Regions from separate parts of the Micromonospora cynarisoli genome, predicted to be linked through region 1. Evidence: riboswitches for the same ligand, from Rfam matches in the RefSeq annotation. Region 1 holds a riboswitch; each other region holds the start of a gene.
The links. Region 1 has a riboswitch for cyclic di-AMP ahead of Q2K16_RS24125 (coiled-coil domain-containing protein). Riboswitches for the same ligand answer to the same signal wherever they lie in the genome.
Positions count from the first base shown of each region.

Region 2: linked by a shared signal. The riboswitch ahead of Q2K16_RS12395 (coiled-coil domain-containing protein) and the one ahead of Q2K16_RS24125 (coiled-coil domain-containing protein) in region 1 are both predicted to bind cyclic di-AMP.
Region 3: linked by a shared signal. The riboswitch ahead of Q2K16_RS30570 (C39 family peptidase) and the one ahead of Q2K16_RS24125 (coiled-coil domain-containing protein) in region 1 are both predicted to bind cyclic di-AMP.

Region 1 covers NZ_CP130426.1:5,477,047-5,481,699, reverse strand. Annotated here, with positions in the region: gene Q2K16_RS24135 (heavy metal translocating P-type ATPase) at 1-255, opposite strand, end outside; gene Q2K16_RS24130 (YibE/F family protein) at 418-1,761, shown strand; cyclic di-AMP (ydaO/yuaA leader) riboswitch at 1,928-2,058, shown strand; gene Q2K16_RS24125 (coiled-coil domain-containing protein) at 2,063-3,088, shown strand; gene Q2K16_RS24120 (carbonic anhydrase) at 3,188-3,859, opposite strand; gene Q2K16_RS24115 (helix-turn-helix transcriptional regulator) at 4,106-4,432, shown strand.
Region 2 covers NZ_CP130426.1:3,004,239-3,008,891, forward strand. Annotated here, with positions in the region: gene Q2K16_RS12385 (HelD family protein) at 1-623, shown strand, start outside; gene Q2K16_RS12390 (cation diffusion facilitator family transporter) at 732-1,646, shown strand; cyclic di-AMP (ydaO/yuaA leader) riboswitch at 1,814-1,945, shown strand; gene Q2K16_RS12395 (coiled-coil domain-containing protein) at 1,950-3,008, shown strand; gene Q2K16_RS12400 (SRPBCC family protein) at 3,069-3,536, opposite strand; gene Q2K16_RS12405 (STAS domain-containing protein) at 3,635-3,997, opposite strand; gene Q2K16_RS12410 (hypothetical protein) at 4,352-4,495, shown strand; gene Q2K16_RS12415 (hypothetical protein) at 4,652-4,653, shown strand, end outside.
Region 3 covers NZ_CP130426.1:6,972,327-6,976,979, forward strand. Annotated here, with positions in the region: gene Q2K16_RS30555 (acyltransferase family protein) at 1-483, shown strand, start outside; gene Q2K16_RS30560 (hypothetical protein) at 695-1,090, shown strand; gene Q2K16_RS30565 (hypothetical protein) at 1,228-1,986, shown strand; cyclic di-AMP (ydaO/yuaA leader) riboswitch at 2,484-2,628, shown strand; gene Q2K16_RS30570 (C39 family peptidase) at 2,904-3,740, shown strand; gene Q2K16_RS30575 (CDP-glycerol glycerophosphotransferase family protein) at 3,796-4,653, opposite strand, start outside.

The DNA of each region.
Region 1 (4,653 bases):
GGTCAGGAACGGCCGGCCGCCCCACCAGAAGACCACCGAGCCGAGCACCGGCCCGACCAGGGCCCGGCCGGGGAACTCCAGCGGGTGGCCGACCCAGCCCAGCACCATCCGGTCGGTCGCCACCACCGGCAGGGTCAACGCCAGGCAGACCAGGAACCGACGCCGGAATGTCGCCGGATCGTGGTCGGCGTGACCGGGTGGCCCCGGATGGCCGGGGTGTGGGCTGGCCGCAGCGGCCGACCGGTGCTGGTCCATGACCCCCACCCTCCCCCCTGGGCCTACCGTGGGCAGGGCGAACCGGGCGCAAGGGCCGGGGTGGTGGCTACCATCGTCCGACGATGATCCGCCGCCCGTGGGATGAACCGGTTGGCCGGCTGACACGTATTCCGTCCCGGATCGTTGGGAGAACTCGCACACATGGGCGCCGACCACACCCGTCCCGCTCCGTCCACCCCGCCTCGGGTGCGGCGGCTCCTCGTCGTGACGGTGGTGCCGCTCATCGTGGTCACGGTGATCGCCACGCTGCTGCTCTGGCCCGGCGCGACCCCGAAGATCGACCAGGGTGACCAGGTGCCCCGCCACCACGGCACGGTGACCCGGGTGGTGACCGAGCCGTGCCCGCCCGCCCCGCAGACCCCCGACGGCCCCTCCGGGGTGGCCGAGGGGCCGTGCGGGACGGTGACGGTCGCCGTCGAGCAGGGGCCGGACGCGGGCCGTGAGGTGCAGACGCCCGTCCCGTCCGGGCCGGGGGCGCCGACGGTGGCGGTCGGCGACGAGGTGGTGCTGGTCGCGTTGGCCGATCCGAGCGATCCGTCGGCGAGCAGCTACCACATCGCCGAGCACCAGCGGGGCCTGCCGCTGCTCTGGCTGGTCGCCCTGTTCGCGGCGGCGATCGTGGCTTTCGGCCGGCTGCGCGGGCTGGCCGCCCTGGCCGGCCTCGGGGCCAGCTTCGCCATCCTGTTGACCTTCGTGGTGCCGGGCATCTCCGCCGGGGGCGCGCCGCTGCCGATCGCGGTCACCGGCGCCGCGTTGATCATGTTCGTGGTGCTGTACCTGACCCACGGGATCACCGCGCAGACCTCGGTGGCGGTGCTGGGCACGTTGGGCAGCCTGGTGCTGACCGGCGTGCTGGGCACGCTGGCCACCGCCGCCACCCACCTGACCGGGTACGGCAGCGAGGAGGCCACCACGCTGTCGATGTACCAACGCGACGTGGACCTGCACGGTCTGCTGCTGGCCGGGATCATCATCGGTTCGCTCGGTGTCCTGGACGACGTCACGGTCACCCAGTCGGCCACCGTCACCGAGCTGGCGCACGCCAACCCGGGGCTGTCCCGGTTGCAGCTCTACCGGGCGGCGACCCGGGTCGGCCGGGCGCACATCGCGTCCACGGTCAACACGATCGTGCTGGCGTACGCGGGCGCGTCGCTACCGTTGCTGCTCCTGCTCACCGCCGACAGCCGCCCGGTGAGCCAGATCCTCACCAGCGAGTTCCTGGCCCAGGAGATCGTCCGTAGCGCGGTGGCGACCCTCGGCCTGGTGGCGGCGGTGCCGCTGACCACCGGGTTGGCCGCGCTGGTCGTGACCGCCGGGCGGGGACCGGCCGACGCCGGTACGGCCGGACCGACCCCCACCCCACGTCCCGCCCCCGACCGTGCCGAGGCGCTGGAGGCGTTGAGCGCGCCCCGGCACGGCGAACCGTCCACCCCGGCCCCCGCACGGTGGCCGGACCCGGAAAGGAGCACGGACGCCGCATGGTGACACTGCGCTACGTGACCGGAGGCGAGGTCACGGCTGTCGGTCGCGTCACTGATTACCCCTCGCTATCGGGAAAATACTCATTTGGTCGGGTTGCGGGCGTAGATCCCCGGTACGACTCTCGGGTAACCTCGCTGCCGGTCACCGCCGAAGGCGCCCACCGGTGCCAGCGGTGCCACCGCCCAATCGCCGTACGGCGAACCGGGGAACCGAGCACCTGGGGTGAATCCGCGCCAGCGGTAGGGGCCACTTCCGTCCCGAACCCGTCAGCTAACCCGGTCGGCGGTCGACGGAAGGGAAAACTGTGACGGCACCCCTACGCCGCTGGCTGACGCCGGCAGTGGCCGTACTCGCCGCCCTGGCGATCGTCGCCGGACCGGCCGCCGCCCCCGTGACGGCCGCGCCCAACGCGCCCACCCCCTCGGGGCACGAGGAGGACGACGAGCCGAAGCTCCTCACCGACGTCATCGAGGCCACCAACCGGGAGTACTCGGCGGCGAAGAACCGGTTGGAGAAGTCCAAGAAGCGTCAGCTCCAGCTCGCCATCGAGGTGGAGAAGGCGGAGCAGGAACTGGCGGCGCTGGCCCCCCAGGTCACCGAGATCGCCGCCCAGTCGTACCGGACGGGTCGGGTCGGCGCGGTCGCCGCGCTGCTGGAGAGCGACGCGCCGGACGCCTTCGTCCGCCGGGCCGCCGCCCTGGACGAGCTGAACATGGTCAACGCCGGCAAGCTGGCCGAGGTCAACGAGGCCAAGAGCCGGGCCGAGAACGCCAAGCTCGCCCTCGACGCCGAGGTACGCGAGCAGCAGAAGCAGACCAACCTGATGGCCAAGAAGAAGACCGAGGCCGACAAGGCGCTGGCCCTGGTCGGCGGCCGGGGCTTCACCGGTGGCCTGGTCGACGCGACGTCCCCGGTGGCCCGGATCGCCCCCGGCCAGACCGCCGACGGCGGGTGGCGCGGCGAGTCGTGCAGCGAGAACGACCCGACCACGTCCGGCTGCGTCACGCCGCGCACGCTGCACATGTACAAGGAGGTCAAGCGGGCCGGTTTCAACCGGTTCGTCGGCTGCTACCGCCCCGGTGGGCCCTGGGAGCACCCCAAGGGCAAGGCGTGCGACTGGTCGTTGCAGAAGAGCGGGTTCAGCCCGTGGCACAACAACGACACCCGGATGTACGGCAACAACCTCGCCGCGTTCCTGATCCGCAACTCGGACCGGCTGGGCATCTACTACGTGATCTGGAACCGGCAGATCTGGTTCCCGGCCAACGGCTGGAGTTCGTACTCGGGGCCGTCCAACCACACCGACCACGTCCACGTGTCACTGCTGTAGCGCCCGTGATCGACACCGGGGCGACACCGGTGCGATCGAGCCGATCATGACGAAGGCCGCCCGGCTGAGCCAGGCGGCCTTCGTCATGCGTGGCGCGCGTCAGGAGGCGACGGCCGCCGGTGTGGAACCGGCCGGCACGACCGGCGCGGGGGCCGCAGCGACGGGCTCGGGGGTCGGGGCGACCTGGTGGACCTCACCGGCGGCGAGCCGGTAGGACATGCCGACCACCGCGCACCGGCCGGCGGCCACCTCGGCGGCGATCACCGGGGAGTTGCCGAGCAGCACCTCGACGGTCTGCGCGATGTGGATGTCGACGATCCCGTCGATGTCGTGCACCCCCTGCTGGGCCGCGCGGCGCAGGCTCGGCCCGACGGCGGCGACCACCGAGTAGAGGTGCCCCGGAGGCTGGGTGCCGGTACGGGCCGCGTCCCGGGCCGCCTGCACGGCACCGCAGGAGTCGTGCCCGAGGACCACCACCAGCGGGGTGCCGAGCACCGTCACCGCGTACTCCACGCTGCCGAGCACCTCGGGCCCGGCGGTGTGCCCGGCGGTCCGGACCACGAAGAGGTCACCGAGCCCCCGGTCGAAGATGATCTCGGCGGCGAGCCGGGAGTCGGAGCAGCCGACGATGACGGCGAAGGGATGCTGGCCGTCGGCCACGGCGGTGCGGTGCCCGGCGTCCTGGTTGGGATGGCGGGGCGCCCCGGCGACGAAACGCCTGTTGCCGGCCTGCAACTCGGCCAGCGCCTGGGTCGGAGTGATCGGGGCCATTGCCTCACCTCGGTCCGGAATCGCACCTGGTCACGCCGGCCGGCGGCGACGACGGCCGTGCCCCCACGGTCACACGCAGCTAAAGGTACGTCAAGATTTCGTGATACACGTTTCAGGCGTCGGTCGGCGCGGTGTCGACGGCGTGTCGAACCCGGGCGCGCACCGGGTCGGCGGGTGACCGACCCCACCGGCCGGGCGCGACCGTCGGGGCGGCCGACGACCGGTCTCCCAGGAACGGGCCATACGATGGCCGTCATGGCGACAGGCGGCACGGGAAGCACCCGGAACTGGACGTTCCTCACCAACCACGGCCACGTGCTGCTCGCCATCGCCCGCAACCCCACCGCCCGCCTCCGGGACGTCGCCGACGAGGTCGGGGTGACCGAACGGGCCGCCCAGGCGATCGTCGCGGACCTGGAGTCCGGCGGCTACCTGCGGCGGACCCGGGTCGGCCGGCGCAACGAGTACACGCTCAACCCGAGCGGTCACTTCCGGCACCCCGCCGAGGCCAACCGCCAGGTCGGCGACCTGCTCGCCCTCTTCACCCCCGACCAGGCCGACCCCGACGCCTGAGCCCCCGGGCCCGGCAAGGACGCCGACGGCCCCGCGTAGCGCTCGACGTCGACGTCGGTCACCGGGGTGAGCGGTCCGGTGTCGACGGTCGGCGGGACGTCGCGCCGTCGGCGGAACCGCCCGGACCCACCGGCCGGAAACTGTCGGCGTCCTCATCGCCGTCGATGCATCCAGGCGCAGGTCAGGGGCCGCAACCCTGGCGGGAGCGGTCCGTCCACACG
Region 2 (4,653 bases), 2.5 Mb from region 1:
ACGTGGTGGTCGACGAGTCGCAGGACGTCTCGCCGATGCAGTGGCGGATGATCGGCCGGCGCGGTCGGCTGGCCTCCTGGACGGTGGTGGGTGATCCGGCGCAGACCGCCTGGACGGGTGACCAGGCGGAGCTGGACCGGGCCCGGGACCAGGCGCTGGGCCGGCGGCGTCGGCACCGGTTCACGCTGTCCACCAACTACCGCAACTCGGCGGAGATCTTCGCGGTGGCGGCGGCGGAGATCCGCCGGCTCTATCCGGACCTGGAGTTGCCGAGCGCGGTGCGTTCCACCGGGGTGGACCCGGTGGCGTTGCACGTGCCGGCGGCGGAGCTGGCCCGCGCGACGGCCGACGCGGTGGACACGCTGCTGGCCGAGGTGGCGGGGACGGTCGGCGTGATCACCCCGGTGCCCCGCCGGGACGAGGTCGCCGGCTGGTTGGGCGACCGGGGCGGGGCGCGCCTGCAGGTGGTGACCAGCCTCCAGGCCAAGGGCATGGAGTACGACGGAGTGGTGCTGGTCTGCCCCGGCGAGATCCGGGCCGATCCGGGGTCCGGGGTACGGACGCTCTACGTGGCGTTGTCCCGGGCGACCCAGCGCCTCACCACCGTCGAACCGACCGGCTGACCGATTGGCACCCCGGCCTACCTGGCCGGACGTCCGACAGTCACTTGCATACATAGCGATGTGAGCATAGATTGGAGCCGGTCCGCAGCGGCGACGGAAGGTGTGGACGTGGGCGCAGGTCATGACCACAGCGCGACGGTGAGCAACGCCGCGCACCGGCACCGGGGTCGGCTCTGGGCGGCGTTCGGGCTGCTCACCGTGCTCATGGTGGTCGAGGCGGCGGCCGCCTTCGGCACCGGTTCACTGGCCCTGCTCTCCGACGCCGGGCACATGTTCACCGACGTACTCGGCATCGGGATGGCCCTGGCCGCGATCACCGCCACCCGGCGGGCCGGACGCGACCCGCAGCGCACCTTCGGCCTCTACCGACTGGAGGTGCTCGCCGCCCTGGCCAACGCCGTGCTGCTCAGCGGGGTCGCGGTCTACGTGCTGATCGAGGCGGTCCGCCGGTTCGGCGAGCCACCCGAGGTGCTCGCCGGTCCGATGCTGGTGGTGGCGGTGCTCGGCCTGCTCGCCAACATCGTCGCGTTCGGCCTGCTGCGGGAGGGTGCCAGGGAGAGCATCAACCTGCGCGGGGCGTACCTGGAGGTGCTGGGCGACCTGCTCGGCTCGATCGGCGTGATCGTGGCGGCACTGCTGATCGCCGGCACCGGCTGGTGGTGGGCGGACCCGCTGGTCGCCGTGGCGATCGGCGTGTTCATCCTCCCCCGCACCTGGCGGCTCGGCCGGGCGGCGGTGCGCATCCTGGTGCAGGCCGCCCCGGAGCACCTGCCGGTGACCGCCGTGCACGACCGGCTGACCGCCGTGCCCGGGGTCGCCGAGGTGCACGACCTGCACGTCTGGACGCTCACCTCGGGCATGGACGTCGCCTCGGCCCACCTCACCCTGGCCGGTGACGCCGAGGTCGGCACGGTGCTGGCGGCCGCCCGGGTCGCCCTGCGGGAGGACTTCCACATCGAGCACGCCACCCTCCAGGTCGAGCCCGGGGCGGCCCCCGACGCCTGCGGTCCCGCCCACTGGTGACCCCCACCCCTGGGCCGGACGGTCAGCCCGGCCGGGTACTCCCGCACAGAGATCGCGGATATTTGCAACGTTTGCCCCTTTTAACGGTATTCACTCTCGTACCCTCAGTCACGAGGTAGGCAGGTGTCACACGCGTACCGGTAGGCTCGGCCCCGGTCTCCGCCAGGCGGAGGCCGCCGCCCAATCGCCCGCCCGGGCGAACCGGGGAACCACGTTCCTGGGGTGCATCCGCGTCAGCGGTAGGGATCTTCCGTCCCGAACCCGTCAGCTAACCCGGTCGGCGGCTGACGGAAGGACATCCGCATGCACGTACGCACCACCACGCGGCTGCTGGCCGCAGTCGTCACGGCGCTGGCCCTGGGCGTCTCGGCCGCACCGTTCACCCCGGCCGTGGCCGCGCCCACGACCCGGCTCGCCGCCCCCGGCGACGACGACGAGGGCGGCACCCCGGCGCTGCGCGACCAGCTCGACGCGGCCAGCAAGGGCTGGCTGGAGGCCAAGGCCGCCCTGGAGCGCTCCACCAAGCGCCAGCAGGAACTCGACGGGCAGCTCAAGACCATCGAGGGGCAGTTGGTCGCGCAGACGGCCAAGGTCGGCGAGATCGCCGGCGCGGCCTACCGCACCGGCCGGCTCGGACCGATGTCCGCCCTGCTCAACAGCAACACCCCGAGCGGTTTCCTGGACCGCGCGGCGGCGCTGGAGACGGTCGCCACCCGGGAGGACCAGGAACTGCGCACGATGATCGAAACCCGGGACCAGGCCACCCGGACCCGGGCCGCGGTCAGCCGGGAGATCACCGAACAGCGCAAGCAGGTCGCCACCATGGGCAAGCGCAAGGAGCAGGCCGAGCGGGCGTTGGCGGTGGCCGCCGCCGACAAGCCGGCCCCCACCTCCCGCGACTCCGGCAGCTCGGACGGCACGTCCACCAGCAACGCCAAGGGGGCGCCCCGCAACTCCGACGGCTCCTGGCCGTCCGAGTCGTGCAGCGTCAACGACCCGACCCCGGCCAACGGCTGCATCACCCCGCGTACGCTCAACGCCCTGAACCAGGCCAAGGCGGCCGGTTTCACCAGGTACGTCTCCTGCTACCGGCCCAGCGGCTCGGGGGAACACCCCAAGGGCCGGGCGTGCGACTTCGCCGCCCAGAAGAACGGCTTCGGCGGGGTGGCCAGTGGCGGCGACCGGACGTACGGCAACAACCTCGCCGCGTACTTCATCCGTAACGCCGACCGGCTCGGCGTGCTCTACGTGATCTGGTTCAAGCGGATCTGGCTGCCGAGCAGCGGGTGGAAGGCGTACAGCGGGGGCAACGGGGACCCGTCCAGCGACCACACCAACCACGTGCACCTGTCGATGATCTGAGCCGGCCCGGTGGCCCGTCCGCGTCGGGCGGGCCACCGTCCGGGCGGATGCCGACGGTGGTCAGCCGGCGGCCGGCGGGTCGCCGGCCCGGCCGTCCAGAACCGCGCCGAGGCGGCTGGCCAGCCCCAGGTGGGCGGCGCGGGCCTGCCGGAAGGCGTAGCCGAACAGCGGGGCCGGCGCGGCGAGGGTGATCTCCACGTCGATCCGCAGCAGGTCACCCTCCATCCGCAGCCGGGTGTGGTTGCGTACGGTGGTGCCGGGCTGCTGGCGGGCCACCGTCACGATCTCGTCGTCGCCGGCCAGCAGCACGTCGGCCTGGTAGGTGACGGGGAACCGCAGCGGCCCCAGCTCCAGCCGGTCGGTGATCGCGTAGCTGGCCAGGGCACCCGGCCGGGCGGGTAGCCGGCGCACCCGGACGATCAGCGGATGCAGCTCCTCCTGCCGGGACAGGTCGCTCAGCAGCGCCATCGCGTCCGCCGGTGAGCAGCGCGCCTGCACCGTGTAGCTGAAGCTCTCCCGCCGGACCACCGGGCCTCCTGACCGTCGTCGGTCGCACGATCGTGCCGTACCGGAGACGGACTGGCAATGTCCCTGGCCGGACGGCACCGACGCCGACGGCGGCCCGGTCAGGCGCCGGGCAGCACCTCCGGGGTGGCGGCACCGGCGAAGTACGGCTCCGGGGCACCGAAGAGACCGAGCAGGCCGGTCACCCAGAGCTGCCGGTGCACGAACCGGCTCGGTTCGGTGACGATGAGTTTGACGCCGCTGACCTCGGCGGTCTGGAAGCCGGCGACCATGGCGCTGATCCCGACGGAGTCGATGAAGGTGACGAGTCGCATGTTCAGCTCGATCCGCGCGGGCCGGCCCTTGGCCAGCACCTCGGCGATCGCCTCACGTACCTCGTAGGCGGTGTCGACGTCGATCTCACCACGGGGGGCGATCTCGATGACACCGGCCGGCAGGACCGACTTCACGATCGACAGGCTCACGCGAGCACCTCCACTCGCCCGTCCCCGGGCGCCTCATCAGTACGCGGGCCGCGACCGAGAGTATTCCTCCGATGGCCTCGGTCGCCACCCCTCGGGATGAGCAATTCGCGGATCCGGACGGACCGGACCGTCCCTCTCCACACCGTTGCTGGTCCTGTTCTCTCCGACGAACGGCCCGGCTCGGCCGTTCCAACCGTCCCAGAGTAGCCGCCCCGGTCCACCGGAATCCGGATGCGGTGGGCCGGGCGAGCCCCGTCGGCTGCCCGGTGCGGCCCGTCGACTCTCCCGGCGCAGGTTGTGACAGGTGCCTACGGTGGGCGAGAGATGGGTCACCACGATCGAGGAGACGGATCGATGCTCAAGAGACTGCTCGGCCTGGCCGGGGTCGGCGCGCTACTCGCTCTCGTACTGGCCTGCGGCTTCGGCGGCGGGGACGACGACGATGACGACGACGGGGACGATTTCGCCCGCGCGACGTCCGTGGTCGTGGTCCGCTAGTCCTGGTGGTCACCCGCGCGCACCGGGTTTGCGGCCCGGCCGGGCGGGGCACTGCTCGGATACCGGCCGGGCGACCGGTCGGTGTGGGGACCGTCCCGCGGCACAGAGACGACGTCCGAAGTGGCCGCAGACTTCGGCATTCGAGGAGGTAACACGAT
Region 3 (4,653 bases), 1.5 Mb from region 1:
ATCCCGGCCGAGATGTGGGCGGCGCTGCTGTCGGTGGCGTACATCCTGGTCATCCCGGCGGCGGCCCGGGCCGACGTGCAGGGCCGCCGGTCACCGTGGCGGCACCGCACCCTGATCTGGCTCGGTGAGGTGTCGTTCGCCTTCTACCTGGTGCACGTGCTGGTGATGGTGACCGTGCTGCGGCTCACCGGGCACCTGGGCGTGGGGCTGCCCGGCTGGTCGGGGCCGCTGGCCGTGCTCGGCTTCCTGGTGGTGAACCTGGTGCTGGCCGCCGCGCTGCACCGCTTCGTGGAGACCCCGATGATGCGCCGCCTCGCCCCCAGTCGCCGCACCACCCCGGCCACCCCCGACGCTGATCCTGCCGCTGCCGCCGGTGCTCCGGGTGCCGGCGGGACGGCAGTCGTGCCGGGGCCGAGGGGGGCCGACGGCGGGCCGCGCGACGGCCGCCCCGTCGAGTACGCGGGACCGCGCGACCCGCACTGACCCTGCCGGCCCGGCCCTGCCGGCCCGGCCCTGTGCCCGGCCGGCCCAGGCGACGGTGCCGGGTGGGGCACGGGCGGCGGGGCTCCCTCCACGGTGGATGCCGGGCCTGGTCCGTCGCCCCGCCGGGCCGGGACCTGCCGCCCTGCGCGACCGGCGCGGCGACACGCCCGGGGGTGCTGCGGGCCGGTCGGCGCGGCGGTAGCGTGGTCACGTGTTCCCGGTCGCGCCCACCAGTCCCCTGTGGTGGGTCGCGCGCGGGATGTCCCGGCTGCTCGCCGGCCTCGCCGTGGCACTCGCGTTCGCCGCCGCCGGCCCGGCGCTGTCCGGCCCCGCGCTGTTCGACCCGGCCCCGACCGCACTGCCCGCCGACACGTCGCACTCCTTCCCCGCCGCCGTGGCCCTCGACACCCCGTTCGGCCGGGGCGACGGCATCCGCGCCGACGACCGGGGGACCGATCGGGTCGACGTGCTGGCAACCGACCGGGCCGACGCCGGGATGTCCGCCGAGCCGGCCGGTGTGGCCCGGGAGCTTCCGGCCGCCACTCTGGTGACACCGAGCGGTCGGGTGCCCGCCGTCGCCGGTCCCCGGGCACCCCCGGCTGGCTGAACCCGCCCCTGCGGGCCCACCCGCCCCGCCACCACTACAGCCACGACCTCGTCCCCGTACCGCCCGGACGGCGCTCCGCGACGGTTCCGCCCCGGTACGGCCCCGACCACCACATTCCGCCCGCGAGGTGTCGACCCGTGAACACCGTGCTCTCCCAGTTCCTGACCGGGGTGCCGACCGCCACCGCGATCTGGTCCCTGCTGCTCGTCCTCGCGCTGACCGGCCTCGCCGTCCTGGTCGCCCGCCCCGAGCGGGACCAGTCGACCGACGTCACCGCCGTCGTGCCGCCGCCGGACGCCCCACCCCCGGTCGCCGACCTGCGCCGCTACGCCGGAGAGGTGGCCGTCGCCGCCGCCGGGGCCGCCCAGACCGCCCGCCGTCGCCGGGCCGCCTGGCTGGCCGCCCAGGACACCCTGGACCGGGCATGGCAGGCGTACGACGAGGCGGAGACGGCTGCCCGGCGGTTCACCGGCGCGGGGGCGCTGCCCAGCCCCCGTACCCCCCGGACACCTGCCGAGTACGCGGGCCGGGAACGGTGGCTGCACCAGGAGGCGGTGGCGGCGCACTGGCGGGGCGAACTGACGGTGGAGCGGCTGCGGGACGTCTTCGCGCACCGCGACGGCTGGGACCCGCGCCGGCACCCCGTCGAGCACGAGGTGATGCTCGCCCGGGCGGTCCGGGAGGACCGGCGAGCGGCGTACCGGGCGGCGGCCTGGCGGGAACGCGTCGCGTGGCGGGACGCCGAGCTGGCCGCCGAGGCCGCCCGCTCCCTGGCCACCGAGGCGTACGCGGCGACCCAGCGGGTGCGGCCGGGCCGGATCCCGCTGCCCCGCACCGCGACGGCGGCGACCCGCCCGACCCCGGCCACCCGCTGGCACCCGGCCCGGGTCGGCTGACCAGCCCACGACCTCCCGCTCCCGGGCCGGACGAGGCTCGGATCGCTCTCGGTCGGCCCCGGCCTGGCCTGCCCGGGATGATCGACACAATGACGCGCACGTGGCGGTGTCCGCCCCGCGTTGACCCCGCGACTTCGGCCCCGTTGCGGGCGGTGCTCCTCCCCTTGGACCCCGGGGCCGCGCTGGCCGGCGTCTCGGGGGTCGAATTGTTACTCAGCCCGGTGTGGGGGGCGTCACGGCTGGGGCGAATCGGACAGGCGGTCACAGGCCATCACATCGACTTCGATGATCATCGGAGGTCGCGGCCGGGTCGTCCGGTTGTCGCCCCGCCGGGGTCCGACGACGCTTCGTCCCCGGAGCTGGCCCTCGCTGCCCGAGTGCCCCGGAAGGAAGCCGGTCCGACGATGTTTACGCAGGTCAAAGGGCTTGGCGGGAGCGAAGGGCGACCAGTAGTGTCGCTGCGGTCCGGTGCGGTTTCCGATCGCAGGAGGCGACGCCGCACCGACCCGCTCAATCGTGCTGGTCACGAACCGGGGACCCACACGCACCACCTGGGGTGAATCTCCGGGCCACGGCCCGGGGTAGGGCGATCTTCCCGCCCGAATCCGTCAGCTAACCCGGTCGGCGGCAGCGGAAGGAGTTCCATCCTCGTGCAGTATGACCCCACCCCCTCGGTAAACCCTCCACCTCGGTGCCGGGGTGCCGCCGGACCGTCGCGCCTGACGCGCTGAGCCGGCCGTCCACCCCTGCGCCCGACCCCTGTCGGGCGACCCGCCGATCCGTCCGGCTCCCGCCGGGCGGTCCCTGCCGAACGAGCGGCTGAACACCCGATCCGCGCGTGGCGTGCCCGCCGCGTGCCGGTCCGGCGTGCCCGGCCGCCTCCTCGCCCCGTGGAGGAACACCCCGTGAAACACCACATGAAGCGACAGCTCCGCCGACTGGGCGCCCAGCGCCCGTACCGGATGGTCGTCGGCTCGGCGGCGCTCCTCGTCCTGGCCGCCGGTGGCACCGCCCTGGCCGCCGGGGTCGACGACGCCCCGACCGACGAGCGCGCCACCGCCGTGGCCGAGACCGCCCCCCGCCTCGACGACGTCGCCAGCCGCGCCCAGGCCCGGGTGGCCACCCCCGCCCCGGCCAGCCCGTCGGCCACCCCCTCGACCAGCCCCACCCCGTCGCCGCGCGTCACCCGGGCCAAGGTCCGCGCCACCGCCGACCCGGACCTGACCCGCAAGGCGGCCCCGAAGCCCCCGTCGTCGAAGGTCCTGCGCTACGACTACCAGGCCCAGATCACCTACTACTACTGCGGCCCGGCGGCGGTGCGCAACGCGCTCAGCGCGGCCGGCATCGAGCGCGGCCAGGACACCCTCGCCGCCCAGTTGGGCACCACCGAGATGGGCACCAACTCGGCCGAGGACACCACCCGGGTGCTCAACGCCGTGGTCAAGGGCGACCCGTACCGGACCCGGATGTTCGCCGGGACCCCGAGCGACGCGCAGGTCGAGCGGCTCCGGGCCGACGTGGTCGCGGCGGTCACCGACAAGCGGGCCGTTGTCGCGAACGTGGCCGGGGACGCCACCGACCTCGACGGCGGCTGGCACTCCTTCCCCGGCGGCCACTACGTCGCCGCCGTGGGCTACCGGGACAACGGCCGTACCGTGCGGATCGCCGACTCGGCCGACCCGTCCCTGCCCGCCTACTGGGTCAGCGTGACCACCCTGGCGAACTGGATCGCCACCCGGGGCTACTCCGCCTGACCGACCACCCCACCCGCCCCGGCCGCCCGAGCACGGGCGGCCGGGGCGGTGCACGTCATGGGGCCGATGTAGCGGTGTCAGCGGACTCGGATACCGCAACATCGCCCCAATAGGCGTCGGCCCGGGGGGCCGGCGGGGTCCAGCCCGGCTCCAGCTCCCGGCGGGCCGCGTCGAGGAAACCGTCGGCGTACGCGTCGGCGGAGAAGTCGCCCAGGTAGCGGCGGCGGGTGTCCCACCGGGCCGCCGCCAGCGGATCGGTGTCCAGCAGCCCGGTCAGCACCTCGTCGAGGTTGGCCATGTCCCGGCGCAGCACGTAACCGGAGCGGGCCAGCGGAAAACGGCTCAGGAACTCGTCGCCGTCGACGCCCAGGTCGGTCACCGCGTACGGCTTGCCGGAGTAGAGGTAGTCGGAGATGACCCCGGAGACGTCGGAGACCAGCGCGTCGGAGCGGTTGACGCAGTCGGTCAGGCTCAGCTCGCGGCTGGCCGCCGCACCCCACAAATGCTGCCGGCCGGTACGGGTCCGGTCGGCGGCGAGCAGTTCGGTGAGCCGGGCCAACTGCCGGGCCGAGGTCGGGTTCTGCCCGGTGTACGGGTGGGCCCGCAGGATCACCGTGGCGCCCCGGTCGAGCAGCCGGCGCAGCAGCGGCTCGGCCACCGGCAGCGAACAGTAGTTGGCGTCGGCGTGGTGGCCGGTCCAGGTGGGGGTGTAGAGCACGGTCGGGGCGGCCGGCGGGCGGGCCTCCCGGCGTACCTCGATGGCTTCGACCTGCGGACGGCCGACCACGACGAACTTCTCGGCGGGGATCTCCACGCCGGCCCGCGCGTACCGCTCGATCGCCGCCGGACCGGCCACGAAGATCTTGTCGAAGATGGCCGAGACCGGGTTGGCGCTGGGGGCCTTGTCGCTGTC